One region of the Brevibacterium sp. 91QC2O2 genome, then DNA from elsewhere that is predicted to be linked to it. Evidence: riboswitches for the same ligand, from Rfam matches in the RefSeq annotation. Region 1 holds a riboswitch; each other region holds the start of a gene.
The links. A riboswitch is a leader RNA that binds a small molecule or an ion and turns the genes downstream of it on or off. The one in region 1 is predicted to bind thiamine pyrophosphate.
Positions count from the first base shown of each region.

Region 2: linked by a shared signal. The riboswitch ahead of NQ036_RS03010 (3-oxoacyl-ACP reductase) and the one ahead of thiE (thiamine phosphate synthase) in region 1 are both predicted to bind thiamine pyrophosphate.
Region 3: linked by a shared signal. The riboswitch ahead of NQ036_RS08135 (ECF transporter S component) and the one ahead of thiE (thiamine phosphate synthase) in region 1 are both predicted to bind thiamine pyrophosphate.

Region 1 covers NZ_JANIJY010000003.1:166,537-170,741, forward strand. Annotated here, with positions in the region: gene NQ036_RS04245 (TenA family protein) at 1-697, opposite strand, end outside; gene thiD (bifunctional hydroxymethylpyrimidine kinase/phosphomethylpyrimidine kinase) at 726-1,631, opposite strand; gene thiE (thiamine phosphate synthase) at 1,628-2,359, opposite strand; TPP riboswitch at 2,347-2,478, opposite strand; gene NQ036_RS04260 (acyl-CoA thioesterase domain-containing protein) at 2,546-3,385, shown strand; gene NQ036_RS04265 (VOC family protein) at 3,453-4,205, opposite strand, start outside.
Region 2 covers NZ_JANIJY010000002.1:207,352-211,556, forward strand. Annotated here, with positions in the region: gene gcvP (aminomethyl-transferring glycine dehydrogenase) at 1-316, opposite strand, end outside; glycine riboswitch at 425-536, opposite strand; gene NQ036_RS03005 (LLM class flavin-dependent oxidoreductase) at 611-1,936, opposite strand; gene NQ036_RS03010 (3-oxoacyl-ACP reductase) at 1,942-2,718, opposite strand; TPP riboswitch at 2,828-2,950, opposite strand; gene nhaA (Na+/H+ antiporter NhaA) at 3,185-4,205, shown strand, end outside.
Region 3 covers NZ_JANIJY010000008.1:74,919-79,123, reverse strand. Annotated here, with positions in the region: gene NQ036_RS08145 (MmgE/PrpD family protein) at 1-507, opposite strand, end outside; gene nadC (carboxylating nicotinate-nucleotide diphosphorylase) at 795-1,772, shown strand; TPP riboswitch at 1,794-1,900, shown strand; gene NQ036_RS08135 (ECF transporter S component) at 1,926-2,540, shown strand; gene NQ036_RS08130 (ECF transporter S component) at 2,545-4,205, shown strand, end outside.

The DNA.
Region 1 (4,205 bases):
CGTACAGGCACGCCTGGCGGAACGTCTGGACCATGCGCGTGAGCTCGGCCTTCGGCGCGGCTTCCAGCAGGCCCTCGAGGATGCCCACGGCCCCCACCACCGATGCGTCGAAGTCGGGGCTGTCGTAGGCCTCGATCCAGGTCGCGAAGGGATGCCCCGCCAGATCGCGGGACCCCGCCCGCACCCGCTGAACCAGGACCTTGCCGATGTGCGCGTACACCCAGAAGCACGGCAGGATCGCGGCGACTCCCACTGCATAGGGTGCGCTCGCCGCCTGGCTGAGCAGATAGGAGGTGTAGCCCAGTGTCGTGGGGTTGGCCCCGCCGGCGGGCCAGGCCGCCCCGATCACACCGGCCGCGGTCGAAAGCCGGTCGGCGATCGCTGAGAACCCGGGGTCCGCCAGCAATTCGGCGTGCATCGACTGTTCATCGGCGATCGCCTCGCCTGCGGCCAAGACCCAGAAGCGGGTCTGGTCGCTGCTGGGTGCGGCCGCCCCCAGCAGGCTCATGGCCCGGGCATAGCCGTCCAGGTACAGCTCGTCCTGCAACAGGTAGTTCACGAAGGCCTCGTGGCCGAGTGTGCCGTCGGCCAGTTGGCCCAGGAAGTCGAGTTCCTCGATCCGGGTGATGACGTCGTGTACGGAATTCCACAGCTCGCGCGTGCGCGGGCCCTGGCTGAACAGGTGGTAGTCGACCATGGTGTATCCCTCCTCGGGTTTCGGGTGCTCAGGCTCGTGCGCGCACGGGGCGCAGATCGACCAGGTGGTCGACCGGCCCGTGGGCGCCGGCCGGGTCCAGCGACAGGTTCCAGCCCGCCGCCGCGGCCAGGGCCCGGCCCAGGTACTCCAGGCCCTCGAAGACCGCGGGCTCCAGCTGTGCCCCGCGGGCCAGTTCCGCGGTGATGGCGGCGGACAGGGTGCAGCCGGTGCCGTGGGTATTGGCCGAGGCGACCCGTGGGTGCGTGTACACGTGCACCGAGGCCGCCCCGGGGCCATCCGCGACGGCGAGCACGTCGAAGACAGTGCCGCCGGTGCCGTGGCCGCCCTTGACCAGGGCCGCCCCGGCCCCGCGCGCCACGAGTTCGCGGGCCTGGGCCGTCATCTGGGACTCGTCGCGGGCCTCGGCGACGTCATCGCCGAGCAGCAGGGCCGCTTCCGGCAGGTTCGGGGTGATGACCGAGGCGACCGGCAGCAGGCGCGCGCGCACCGCGCCGATCGCGTCGGCGTCGAGCAGCCGGTGTCCCGAGGTCGAGACCATGACGGGGTCGACGACCAGGTGGGGCACGGGGGTCTCTGCGAGTTTGTCCACGGTCAGGTCGACCAGCTCTCGGGTGCCCAACATCCCGGTCTTCGCCGCGTCCACGGGCATGTCCCCGAGCACCGAGTCGAACTGGTCGGCAACGAAGTCCGCATCGATCCCGTAGACGCGGGACACACCATGGGTGTTCTGGGCGACCAGGGCGGTGATGACGGAGGTGCCGTAGGCTCCACGGGCGGCGAAGCTCTTGAGGTCGGCGTGGATGCCGGCGCCCCCCGACGGATCGGTGCCGGCGATCGTCAGGGCGATCGGGGGCCTGTTCACTGTATTCAACGGCGTGGGGTTCGGCACGGTGTTCGTCGGCGCAGTGCTCATCGGTTCTCCCCCTGCGCGCCGAGGTAGGCCGCGCGGATCGACCGCGCTGCGGCCTCGGGATCGGCTGCAGTGCAGATATCGGAGACCACGCACACGCCCAGGGCGCCGGCGCCGGCGAGTTCGTGGACGTTGTGGCCCTTGATCCCGCCGATCGCCACGGCGAGGATCCCGAGTTCCAGTGCCTCCCGGTTCAGTTCGGTCCAGTGCTCGACGCCCAGTGCTGGGCGCTGCACGTCCTTCGTCCGGGTGGCCCAGACGGGGCCGACTCCGAACAGGTCCACTCCCCCGGCCTTGGCGGCGACGGCGAACTGTTCGGCGGTGTGGGCGGACAGGCCCAGCAGGGGTTCGGCGCCCAGGCGGGCGCGGACCTGGGCCGGCGGCATGTCCGTCTGGCCCACGTGGATGTGGGCGGGCAGGCCGCGCCGACGCAGTTCGGCGACGACTTCGACGCGGTCGTCGAGGAACACGGGGACGTTCTCGGCCGCCGTCCCGGCCGGTGCGGGGATGCCGCGCAGGGCGGCGAACACGTCCAGGGTCAGGGCCAGGACCTCGGCGTCGGAGGCGTGTTTCTCGCGCACCTGCACGACCGAGGCGCCGCCGGTGACAGCGGCTGCGACGGTGTCGGCCACGCCGCGCCCGGCGGCGGTGCACATCGCGGTGTCGGTCACCAAATACAGGCTGAAATCGTAGGGGATCAGGCGGGGGTTGAGCACAGCGGGGTCAATCATGACCATCCCTTCGCAGGAGTTATCCAGACAGGTTCGACGGGTGTGTTCTCAGCCCTGGCCGGCCGGCGGCGGCACGAACCCGCGCCGGTGCGACTACCTGGGCACCCCGTGTCATCGGCTCCACACTAACATCCACGGCAGTCTAGAGTTGGGGTATCCCCGCATAGCCCGAACCTTGGAGGAACCGTGACCGAAGCACCCGGCAGCCTGCTCAATCTTCTGCAGTTGGAGAAGATCGACCTCAACATCTACCGCGCCGGCTTCGTCTTCGACGAACCCTTCGCGCTCTACGGCGGCCAGGTCGCCACCCAATCCCTGCTGGCCGCGGCCCTGACCGTGGACTCCGGGCGCCTGCCGCACTCTCTGCACGGATACTTCCTGCGGCCCGGCGACGCCTCGAAGCCCACGGTCTTCCAGGTCTTCCGCGACCGCGACGGTGGTTCCTATTCGGCCCGGCGCGTGGTGGCACTGCAGAACGGACGGGTCATCTTCAATATGTCGGCGTCCTTCGCACTGCCGGGGAAGTCCCCCGATGTGCAGGGCGATACGGCGCTGAACGACCACGAGTTGCCGATGAACGAGTTCTACCCGATCCCCCGGCTGTTCAGCTTCGAGGGCCGGAGGACCGAACCGGGTTTCCCCGAACCCGACTATCCGCAGCGCTTCTGGGCCCGCTGCACGGCCGATCTCAGCCGCACCGGGGTGGGGGCTGCGACGATCAGCCGCGACCTCATGAACATCCTGGCGGTGACCTATCTTTCCGACATCTCGTCGGGCATCGGCACGTACAACACCGAAGAGTTCCAATCGCAGTCGAGCCTGGACCACACTCTGTGGTTCCACCGCCCGATGGACGCCGAGGAGTGGATGCTGATGGACCTGCGGCCCCGCTCCGTGGCCTACGGGCGCGGGCTCTACCACGGGGACATCACCGACTCCTCCGGCGTCCTGCTGGCCTCGATCAGCCAGCAGGTCCTGTTCCGCAAGCGCCGTGCCGGCGGTGGCGCCGCGCCTCGGCCGGCCTGAACCTCGGCCGTTCCCAGCGGCCGGATCACGGTCGGTCCCGGGGAATCCGGCCGGGGTCGAGCCGAACTCAGTATTCGGCGATGATGATCTTCTTCTGGCCCATCATCGTCTGATAGGCCCCCGGCCTGGTGCTCAGCTCCGGCCAGGTGCGCGGGACGATCTGCCAGCTCAGGCCGAAGCGATCCTTGCACCAGCCGCAGGCCTCGGCCTCCGGGACATGCGACAGTGCCTCCCACAGTGCGTCGATCTGCGCCTGGTCCTGCGCGTAGACGATGAGCGAGACACCCTCCGTGAAGGTGAAGTCCTGGCCTGCCCCTGGGTCCATCGCCGTGCACCACTGCCCGGCGAGCCGGAAGTCCGCGTGGATCACGGATTCGGCGGTAACCGGCGATTCGACCCCCGGGCCCAGGTCCGGGACCCCGCCGAACTCGCCATAGGTGTACAGGTGTCCCAGTCCGCTGGGGAGGTCGGGGCCGAAGATCCGGGTGAAGGTCTGCAGATAGTAGTCGACGGCCTCGGCCGCCCGGTTCTGCTGGGGACCGCCGAAGCTCAGCGAGGGCAGCAGGAACGGTCGGGGCTGCCCGTCCGGGTTCGTCACCATCAGCTGCCAGCTCACCCCGAAGCGGTCCTCAACCCAGGCGTAGTGCGGGCTGAACGGATAGGCGTCCAGCGGCATCAGTTCGCGGCCACCCTCCATCAGCACCGCGTGGACCCGGTCCAGATAGGCACGGGCATCGGTGTGCCGGGCCGGATCGAAGTTGACGGTCAGGTTGAGCGACGGAGTGGGCCGGAAGGTGTCATCGGCGTTGATGAAGGTGAA
Region 2 (4,205 bases), on a different contig from region 1:
TCATCTGCACGCGGGTGACGTTCTGGTCGGCCAGTTCGCGCAGTTCGGCCAGCACTTCCTCTTCGCGCAGGGCACCGGGCAGGGAGTTGGCTTCGGCCTGGGCGATGGAGTCGGGGATCGCCGCGGCGGCCAGGGAGTCCAGGGAGTCATAGCCCAGCGCGCCCAGCATCGCGGCTGCATCCGCTGCGCGCGGGCCGATGTGGCGGTCGGAGAAGGGCCGCGGGGCATCGCCCGAGGCCGCGGAGGTGTGTGCGAACGTGCCCGGGGCCCCGGAGTTCGTCGCTGTACTGGAGGACGGAGTGGTGGAGGCCGTCATGAACTTCCTTCGATCGGCTGGATCAGGTCAGTCCTCCCCGCTCTGTCACTCGGCTTGCGCTGCTCGGGCCAGGGGTCCGAGGCGGGCGCGCGTGCGCTCCAGAGTTGCCTGCGCGCACTGGTACTGGGCCTGAGAGTTTCCCGGGGAGGGAATTGCACCTACGGCGCCACTGGTCCGATCATCGGTCCGATTCGTCCAGCGGCTCTCCCAGAGCGCGTCATGACGGCTGCTGCCAAGTCTAGCGAAGATTTGCGACGGACAGGTTACGGATGTCGCTGGGCCGTGCGGGACGACTTAGGACTGGCCCAGGTGAGCTCTCAAGGTCTTTCCCACGTATTCCGTGCGGAATCTACCGCGCCGCTGCAATTGGGGCACGACATGGTCGACGAAGTCCTCGATACCCTGTGGCAGGGAGGGCGGCATCAGATTGAACCCATCGGCGGCACCGGTATCGAGCCACATCTCGATCTCGTCGGCGATCGACTCCGGTGTGCCCACCATCGTGCAATGGCCCCCACCCGCCGCCAACCGGCCCAGCAGCCGGCGCACCGTGGGCCGTTGAGTGGCGATGATGCGCAGAATCGTGGCGTAGCGGCCTTTGGGCCCCGTGAACTCCTCCAACGGGGGCAGCGGCGGCACGGGTGCATCCAGGTCCCATCCCGAGGTGTCCTGTCCGATGAACACGCTGAGCTGCCGCAGCGAGTTCTCCACGGGGAGGAGTCCGTCGAGTGCCGCCTGTTTGGCCAGGGCCTCTTCCATGGTCGACCCCACATAGGTCACCAAACCGGGCAGAATCGCCACTGCGTCCGGATTGCGCCCGGCGGCGGCGATGCGACGGCGCACATCGCCACGATAGGCACGTCCGGCCTCGGCGTCGTAGGCCACCGCATATATTGCCTCCGCGCGGCGCGCGGCCAGGTCGCGGCCCTGTTCCGAGGCCCCGGCCTGGAAGAGCACAGGCCGACCCTGGGGAGGGCTCGGCACGTTGAGCGGGCCCCGCACCGCGAAATTCCGACCGCTGTGGTTGAGCTCGGTGAGCATGGCGGCATCGACATACCGGCCGGGGTGGACTCCAGAAGCCCCAATCCCCTCTCCCCGTTCGACGACGATGGAGTCGGCCGGCCAGGAATCGAACAGCCGCAACACGACGTCGACGAACTCTTCGGCCCTGGCGTAACGGGTGGCATGATCCGGCAGGTGCGGCATGCCGTGGTTCTGCGCTTCTGCATCGAACATCGAGGTCACCACGTTCCAGCCGATGCGCCCTCCTGAAATATGGTCCAGACCGGCCAACATCCGCGCCGCATGGTACGGCGTGTAGAACGTGGCCGACACAGTACTGACCAGTCCGATACGATCCGTCGCCTGGCTCATGGCGGCCAGCAGAGTGAGGGGTTCGAGGGCCCAACCGGGCCCGTCCTGCACTGCGTCCCCGCTGAGGGACTGTCCGTCGGCGAAGAACACGGCGTCCAGTTTGCCGCGTTCGGCGATCCTGGCCAGTTCCTTGTAGTACTCCACATCGGTGAGGTGTTCGCTTGGCGCATCCGGTGCACGCCAAGCGGCCGCGTGGTGGCCGACACCGTGGATGAACAGGTTGAGATGGGCCTGCTTGACCGTCACGTCCCTCACCCCTTGACCAGGCCGCCGTCCACGATGAGATTCTGTCCGGTCACGCCCCGCGCCCAGGGGCTGGCGAAGAACAACACCGCGTCGGCCAGCTGTTCGGGCGTTGTGACCGCGCGCAGCGGGGTACTCGCGGCGATCCCGGCGAAGACCTCTTCCGGGGTGGCCGCCGATGCATCGGTGGTCTGCAGGAGTCCACCGGAGACCATATTGACGGTAATCCCCCGGGGCCCCAGATCGTCGGCGAACGTCCTGGTCAGGGACAGCAGTGCCGCCTTGGCGGCGGTGTAGTCGTGATACGGCACAACAGGGTTCTGGAACAGATTGGTCCCGATGTTGACGACCCGCCCGAAACCGGCCCGCGTCATGCCGGGCAGCGCCGACTGGATGACATTCAGTGGGCCCTGAACGGAACCGGCGAACTGCGCGGCGAGTTCCGGGTACGTGATCCGGTCCGCCTTCGCTCGGGCATCACCGTTGAATGAGAAGTCGATCAGGGCGTTATTGACCACCGTGGTGACGGGGGCACCCCAGGTGGCGGATGCCTCGGCGAAAAGGGAATCGACTTGGGCACGGTCCCGGACGTCCGCCTGGATCGCGAGTGCCCGGTCGGGGAACTCCTGGGCCAGGGCCCCGGCGGCATCGTGCGAAGCACGATAGTCGATGACGACGCGGGCGCCCTGGCCCAGGAATGCCCTGGACACGGCCGCGCCCAGGCCGCGGGCCCCACCGGTGACCAGGACGATCTGCTCGGCGAGCGGAAGAACGGTTGATGTCATGATGCATGCCTCTCGATAGGAGGCGAAGGCGATCGGTGCGCGTCCGGTCGTGCCCGCGGGTGGATACCCTGCTGCCGGCCGACCATACACTGTCACCGGCCCACGGTGGGCGGTGAACACCGGACAATCCCTTCGCCAGTGCTAACTGGATCAGGTTCAACGGGTATTTCTCAGCCACTCGTCGCACCCGATCTTCATCCGGCGCATACGGGCGGTACCCCGTGTCACACATCCATCACATCACGACCCCGCGCACCTGGCAAGGGGCCGCGGCGAAACACAGAATGTGCGCTGGGCGACATGAGCCGCTAAGGTTGTCCCCGGTGTGCCGGGAAGTCTGGTCGGCGGGAACACCTCGGCGCGTACCCACGGTATACGGCGCGGGTGGTCTCTCATGTGAATAATCGGGGTCAGAGCACGTGCTGCGCATGTGCCCGGCGACCCCGTCGATCCGAAGAGGACCCCAATGTCCAGTACACCGACAACACTCAAGCCCGCGAAACCGTCGCTGGGCACCACCATCATGAATGCCCTGCGCGGGGAACACCTGGGCGGCATCATGCTCATCGTCGCGGCGGTGCTGGCCGTGATCTGCGCGAACTCCCCACTGGCGGGCTGGTTCTTCGCCGTGCGCGACACCTACCTCGACCTACCCCTGGGCTTCACCACCCTGCACCTGAGCGTGGCCCACTGGTGCGCGGACGCACTGCTGGCCGTGTTCTTCTTCTGCGTGGGCCTCGACCTGAAGTTCGAGTTCACCGGTGGAGCCCTGCGCGACTGGCGCCAGGCGCTGACGCCGATGGTCGCGGCCTGCGGCGGGGTCATCGTGCCGGCACTCATCTTCGCGGCCATCGTGGCCTCCAGCGGGACCGAGGGCCTACAGGGCTGGGCCACTCCGACGGCCACCGATATCGCCTTCGCCCTGGCGATCCTGGCGGTGGTGGGTCGCTGGCTGCCCAGCCCACTGCGGGTCTTCCTGATGACCCTGGCCGTGGTCGACGACCTCATCGCGATCGTCATCATCGCGATCTTCTACGCCCAGGGGCTCCAGCCCCTGTGGCTGTTGGGCGCGCTGGTCCCGATCCTCGCCTACTTCTTCCTGGTCCGCGGCGCCCCCCGATTCTTCGCCAAGCACGCCTGGGCGATGTGGCTGATTCTGTTGCCGATCGGCGCAATCGCCTGGCTGTGCATGTACCAAAGCGGCGTGCACGCGACGATTGCCGGCGTGGTGCTGGGGCTGGTGACGCCGGCGGCCATGTCCGCCAACGGCGCCAAGCCGGCGTCCCAGGTGGCACTCGAGGAGGAGGATGAGGACGCGCCGGCGGCGACCTCGGGCGTGGAGGCCGAGCAGCGCCCCCTGGCCATGATTCTGTCCGACCGGGTCTCGCCGCTGTCCTCGGCCATCGCCGTTCCGATCTTCGCATTCTTCTCCGCCGGCGTGGCGATCGGCGGCTGGTCCGGTTTCGTCGCAGCCCTGCAGGCGCCCG
Region 3 (4,205 bases), on a different contig from region 1:
GTGGTCGATCTTGTGTTCGTGCAGGCAGATGCCCTTGGCCAGGTCGATCTGGATCTCGTAGCCGGTGGCGATGCCGTTGATCAGGTCAGCGCCGGAGACGCTGCCCAGGTGCTGGGCGACGGCGATCATCGGGGGGATGTTGTCGCCGGGGTGCGAGTACTCCTTGGCCAGGAAGGTGTCGTGGAAGTCGAGTTCGCGCACGGCCACGCCATTTGCGAAGGCGGCCCATTCGGGGGAGATGTGGTCGCTCAGCGGCTGGCCGAAGACGGTCGCACCCGGTTCGAGCTTGTGGGGCAGGGCCTGTTCGCGGGCGTGGGTGGGCGCCTTGCGATTGACGGAGGCGGCTGCGACGGAGGCGTTGTCGATGACACGGTTGATCACCATGTCCGCGACTTCCGATTCGATCGCGACCGGGTCGGCTGCGACCTGGGCGATCTTGTAGGCCAGCTGGTCCTTGCGCTCCAGGTTCTCAGCGCTCTTGTATACCCGGACTTCGTGGTTGATCATGGAGGATGCTCCTATTGTCGACTTTGACCTGATGCCGCGTCCACACCCCAGCCTAACGGTGTGCGCGCCTGGCCGGTAGCCCTGCGGCGCTTGTATGGGGATGCGGGCGACGTGTATCTGCCACCACAAATATATCTTGACATCAAGGTATTTCCCAAACCGTGGGTCCGCCGTTGGTCCGCCCGTGGGTCCAACCACGGGTCCGAACGGCGGACAGGCCGTTCGCTCGAACCGGGGCTCGACCGGACTCCGTCGGCACCGCGTCGAGGCCGCGTAGAGTGGGCCGCGTGAGTATCGAGATCGCCCCCGTGCCCCAGACCGTCATCGACGCCGTGATCGCCCGTGCCCTGGACGAGGACGCCCCCACCGGCGACCTCTCAGCGCAGACCTTCGTCCCCGCCTCCCTGACCACCACGGCCAGGGTCGTCGCCCGCGAACCCGGCGTGATGGCCGGCGGTGCCGTATTCGCCACCGCCATGGAACAGGCGGCCTACCGCACCCAGGCGCCCGGCGCGCCGGCCGGAATCGTCCCGCTGGCAGCGGGCGCCGCCGGCACCGTGTCCGTCCGACAGCTGGTCGCCGAGGGCGCCCCGTTCTCCACCGGAGACGCACTCATCGAGGTCTCCGGCCCCGCCCACGCGGTGCTGCTGGGCGAGCGCACCGGTTTGAACCTGCTGCAGCGCCTGTGCGCGATCGCCGCGCTGACCGCGCGCTATGTGGCCGCTGCGAACGCAGGCCGGGCGCAGTCCGACCCGGAGCACGGCACCACGGCACGTCCGGTGCGCGTGGTCGACACCCGCAAGACCACCCCGGGCCTGCGCACCCTGGAGAAGTACGCGGTGCGCGCAGGCGGCGGGCACAATCATCGCGCCGGCCTGTCCGATGCGGTGATGCTCAAGGACAACCACCTGGCCCTCCTGGGCGAGGGCGAGGCGCTGACCGCCGCCCTGCGCGCCGGCAAGGAGAAGCTGGGCCACACCACGCACCTGGAGGTCGAGGTGGATCGTTTCGAGCAGATCGAACCCGTGCTGGCCGCCGGTGTGGACACCATCATGCTGGACAACTTCGGCCCGGCCGAACTGGCCCGCGGCGTGGCCCAGGTGGCCGGGCGCGCCCTGGTCGAGGCCTCGGGCGGGGTGAACCTGGAGACGATCGGGGCGATCGCCGCCAGCGGGGTCGACATCGTCTCCGTCGGCGCGCTGACGCATTCGGTGGTCAACCTGGACCTGGGCCTGGACACCGTCGAGGACGTGCTCACCGTCTGAGCCGACCGCGTTATAGTGGAGGGACAACGACAGGGGAGCGCCACAAGGGGCGCTGAGAGTGCAGTGAACTGCAGACCCTCGAACCTGCTGCGGTTAGGACCGCCGAAGGAAGTCGAGTTCTCTTTCCCCTCCTGATCATCACAGGAGGCGAGCATGACCGATCATGCTGTCCACAATTCCGTGTCCACCCGCAGCACCTTCCGCTGGCGAGTCGTCGACATCGTCACCGCATCCGTGCTCGGCGTGGTGTGCGGACTGATCTTCTGGCTGTGGGCCGCGGCCTGGAGCTTCGTCGAACCGCTGTTCGCATTCTTCCCGCCGGCCTCCGGCCTGCTCAGCGCCGGCTGGGTGCTGGCCGGACCACTTGCCGGACTCATCATCCGCAAACCGGGCGCGGCCCTCTATGCTGAGGTATTGGCCGCCATCGTCGAGGCCACGCTGGGCTCCCACTTCGGCTTCGGCGCGATCATCTCCGGGCTCTGTCAGGGGCTGGGCGCCGAACTCGCGTTCACGGTCCTGGCCTACCGCCGCTTCGGCTTCGGCACCGCGCTGTTCTCCGGCGCGCTGGCCGGCCTGGCCCTGGGCCTGAACGAGAACCTGCTGTACAACACCGAATGGCTGCCCGCGTGGAAGTTGACGTATCTGGGCACGACCGCGGTATCCGGACTGGTGATCGCGGGTGTGCTCATGTGGGCGGCCGTGAGGGCACTGGCACGTACCGGCGCGCTGTCCGCATTCGCAGCGGGCAGGGCGAAACAGGAGGTTTGAGACTGTGAGCGTTGAAGCGACGACCCGGGGCGGCACACCACCGCGCGCCGTGGGGAACCGGCTGAGCTGGCGGGTCGTCGACATCGTCACGGCATCCGTGCTGGCGGTGGTCTGCGGCGTCATCTACTGGATCTGGTCGGCCGGCTGGACCTTCATCACCCCGGCCTTCGCGGCCTTCCCGCCCGGCGACGGGATCCTCTCGGGCACCTGGGTGCTGGCCGGGCCCCTGGCCGGGCTCATCATCCGCAAGCCGGGTGCTGCCCTCTACGCCGAGGTCCTGGCCGCCGTGACCGAGGCCGTGCTGGGCTCCCACTTCGGGTTCTCCATCCTGCTGACCTCCCCCATTCAGGGACTGGCCGCGGAGCTGGCCTTCGCCGTCTTCGCCTACCGCCGCTTCGGCTTCCCGGTCGTGCTGTTCTCCGGATTGCTTACGGGTACGGCGCAGGGCTGCATCGACAATATCGTTCTCTACGCCGAATGGCTGCCCGTGTGGAAGACGTCCAGGATCGCGTTCTGCGCGGTCTCCGGGCTGCTCATGGCCGGCCTGTTCGTGTGGTGGATCGTGCGCGTCCTGGCCCGCGCCGGAGCACTGACCGCATTCGCCGCCGGGCGCGGTGCCGACGAAGCGCCGGGCTCCCGCGGTTCCGCAGCCGAGGCCACTGCCGGTTCCGACCGAACGCGCGCCACCGCGGCCGGCGCCCCGACCGGTACCTCGACCGGCGGCTCCCCCGCACCGGGCGCCTCGGCCGACGGGCGATCCGACGTAACCGACCGGAGACCGGATGACCCCGCCGTCGTCCCCGCCGAGGTCGTGGCCAGGGACTTCTCCTACCGGCACGCCGGCCGCAAACGCGCGGCCTTCTCCCACCTGTCCCTGACGATCCCGGCCGGCCAGAAGGTATTGCTGGCGGGGGCCTCGGGCGCGGGGAAGTCGACCTTCCTGCACGCCCTGGCCGGGGTCCTGCCGGCCGAATCCGGCTACGCCACCGGAGAACTGCTGGTCGCCGGCGCCGCGCCCGATCCGACTCGCGGGACCTGCGGCCTGGTGCTCCAGGACCCCGATTCGCAGGCGGTCATGTCGAAGATCGGCCACGACGTCACCTTCGGGCTGGAGAATCTGCGGGTGCCCGCCGAACAGATCCCGGCCAGGGTCGCCCACGCGCTGGACCTGGTGGGCCTGGACTATCCGCTGGACCATCCGACCACGGCCCTGTCCGGCGGGCAGAAGCAGCGCCTGGCAATCGCCGGGATCGTCGCGATGCGCCCTGGCCTGCTGATCCTCGACGAGCCGACCGCCAACCTCGACCCCGAGGCCGCCGTGGCCATCCGCGATGTCATCGTCGACGCCGCCACCGCGACCGGCGCCACCGTGGTGCTGGTCGAACACCGCCTGCCGCTGTGGGCCGAACACGTGGACCGGATCGTGGTGCTCGGCGCCTCGGCCGACGACGCCGAGGGCACCCGGATCATCGCCGACGGATCGCCCAAGGCGGTGCTCGGCGATGAACTGCTGCGCCCGCACCTGCGCGCGGCGGGCCTGTGGCTACCCGGCGAGGCTGTCGAGGTCCCCGACGACATCCCCGACGGCTCCCTTGGCACCACCGACACCGGGCAGATCGCCGCGGTGGGCGCTGCCGGCCGGGACGCCTCCGGTAGGGACGCCGC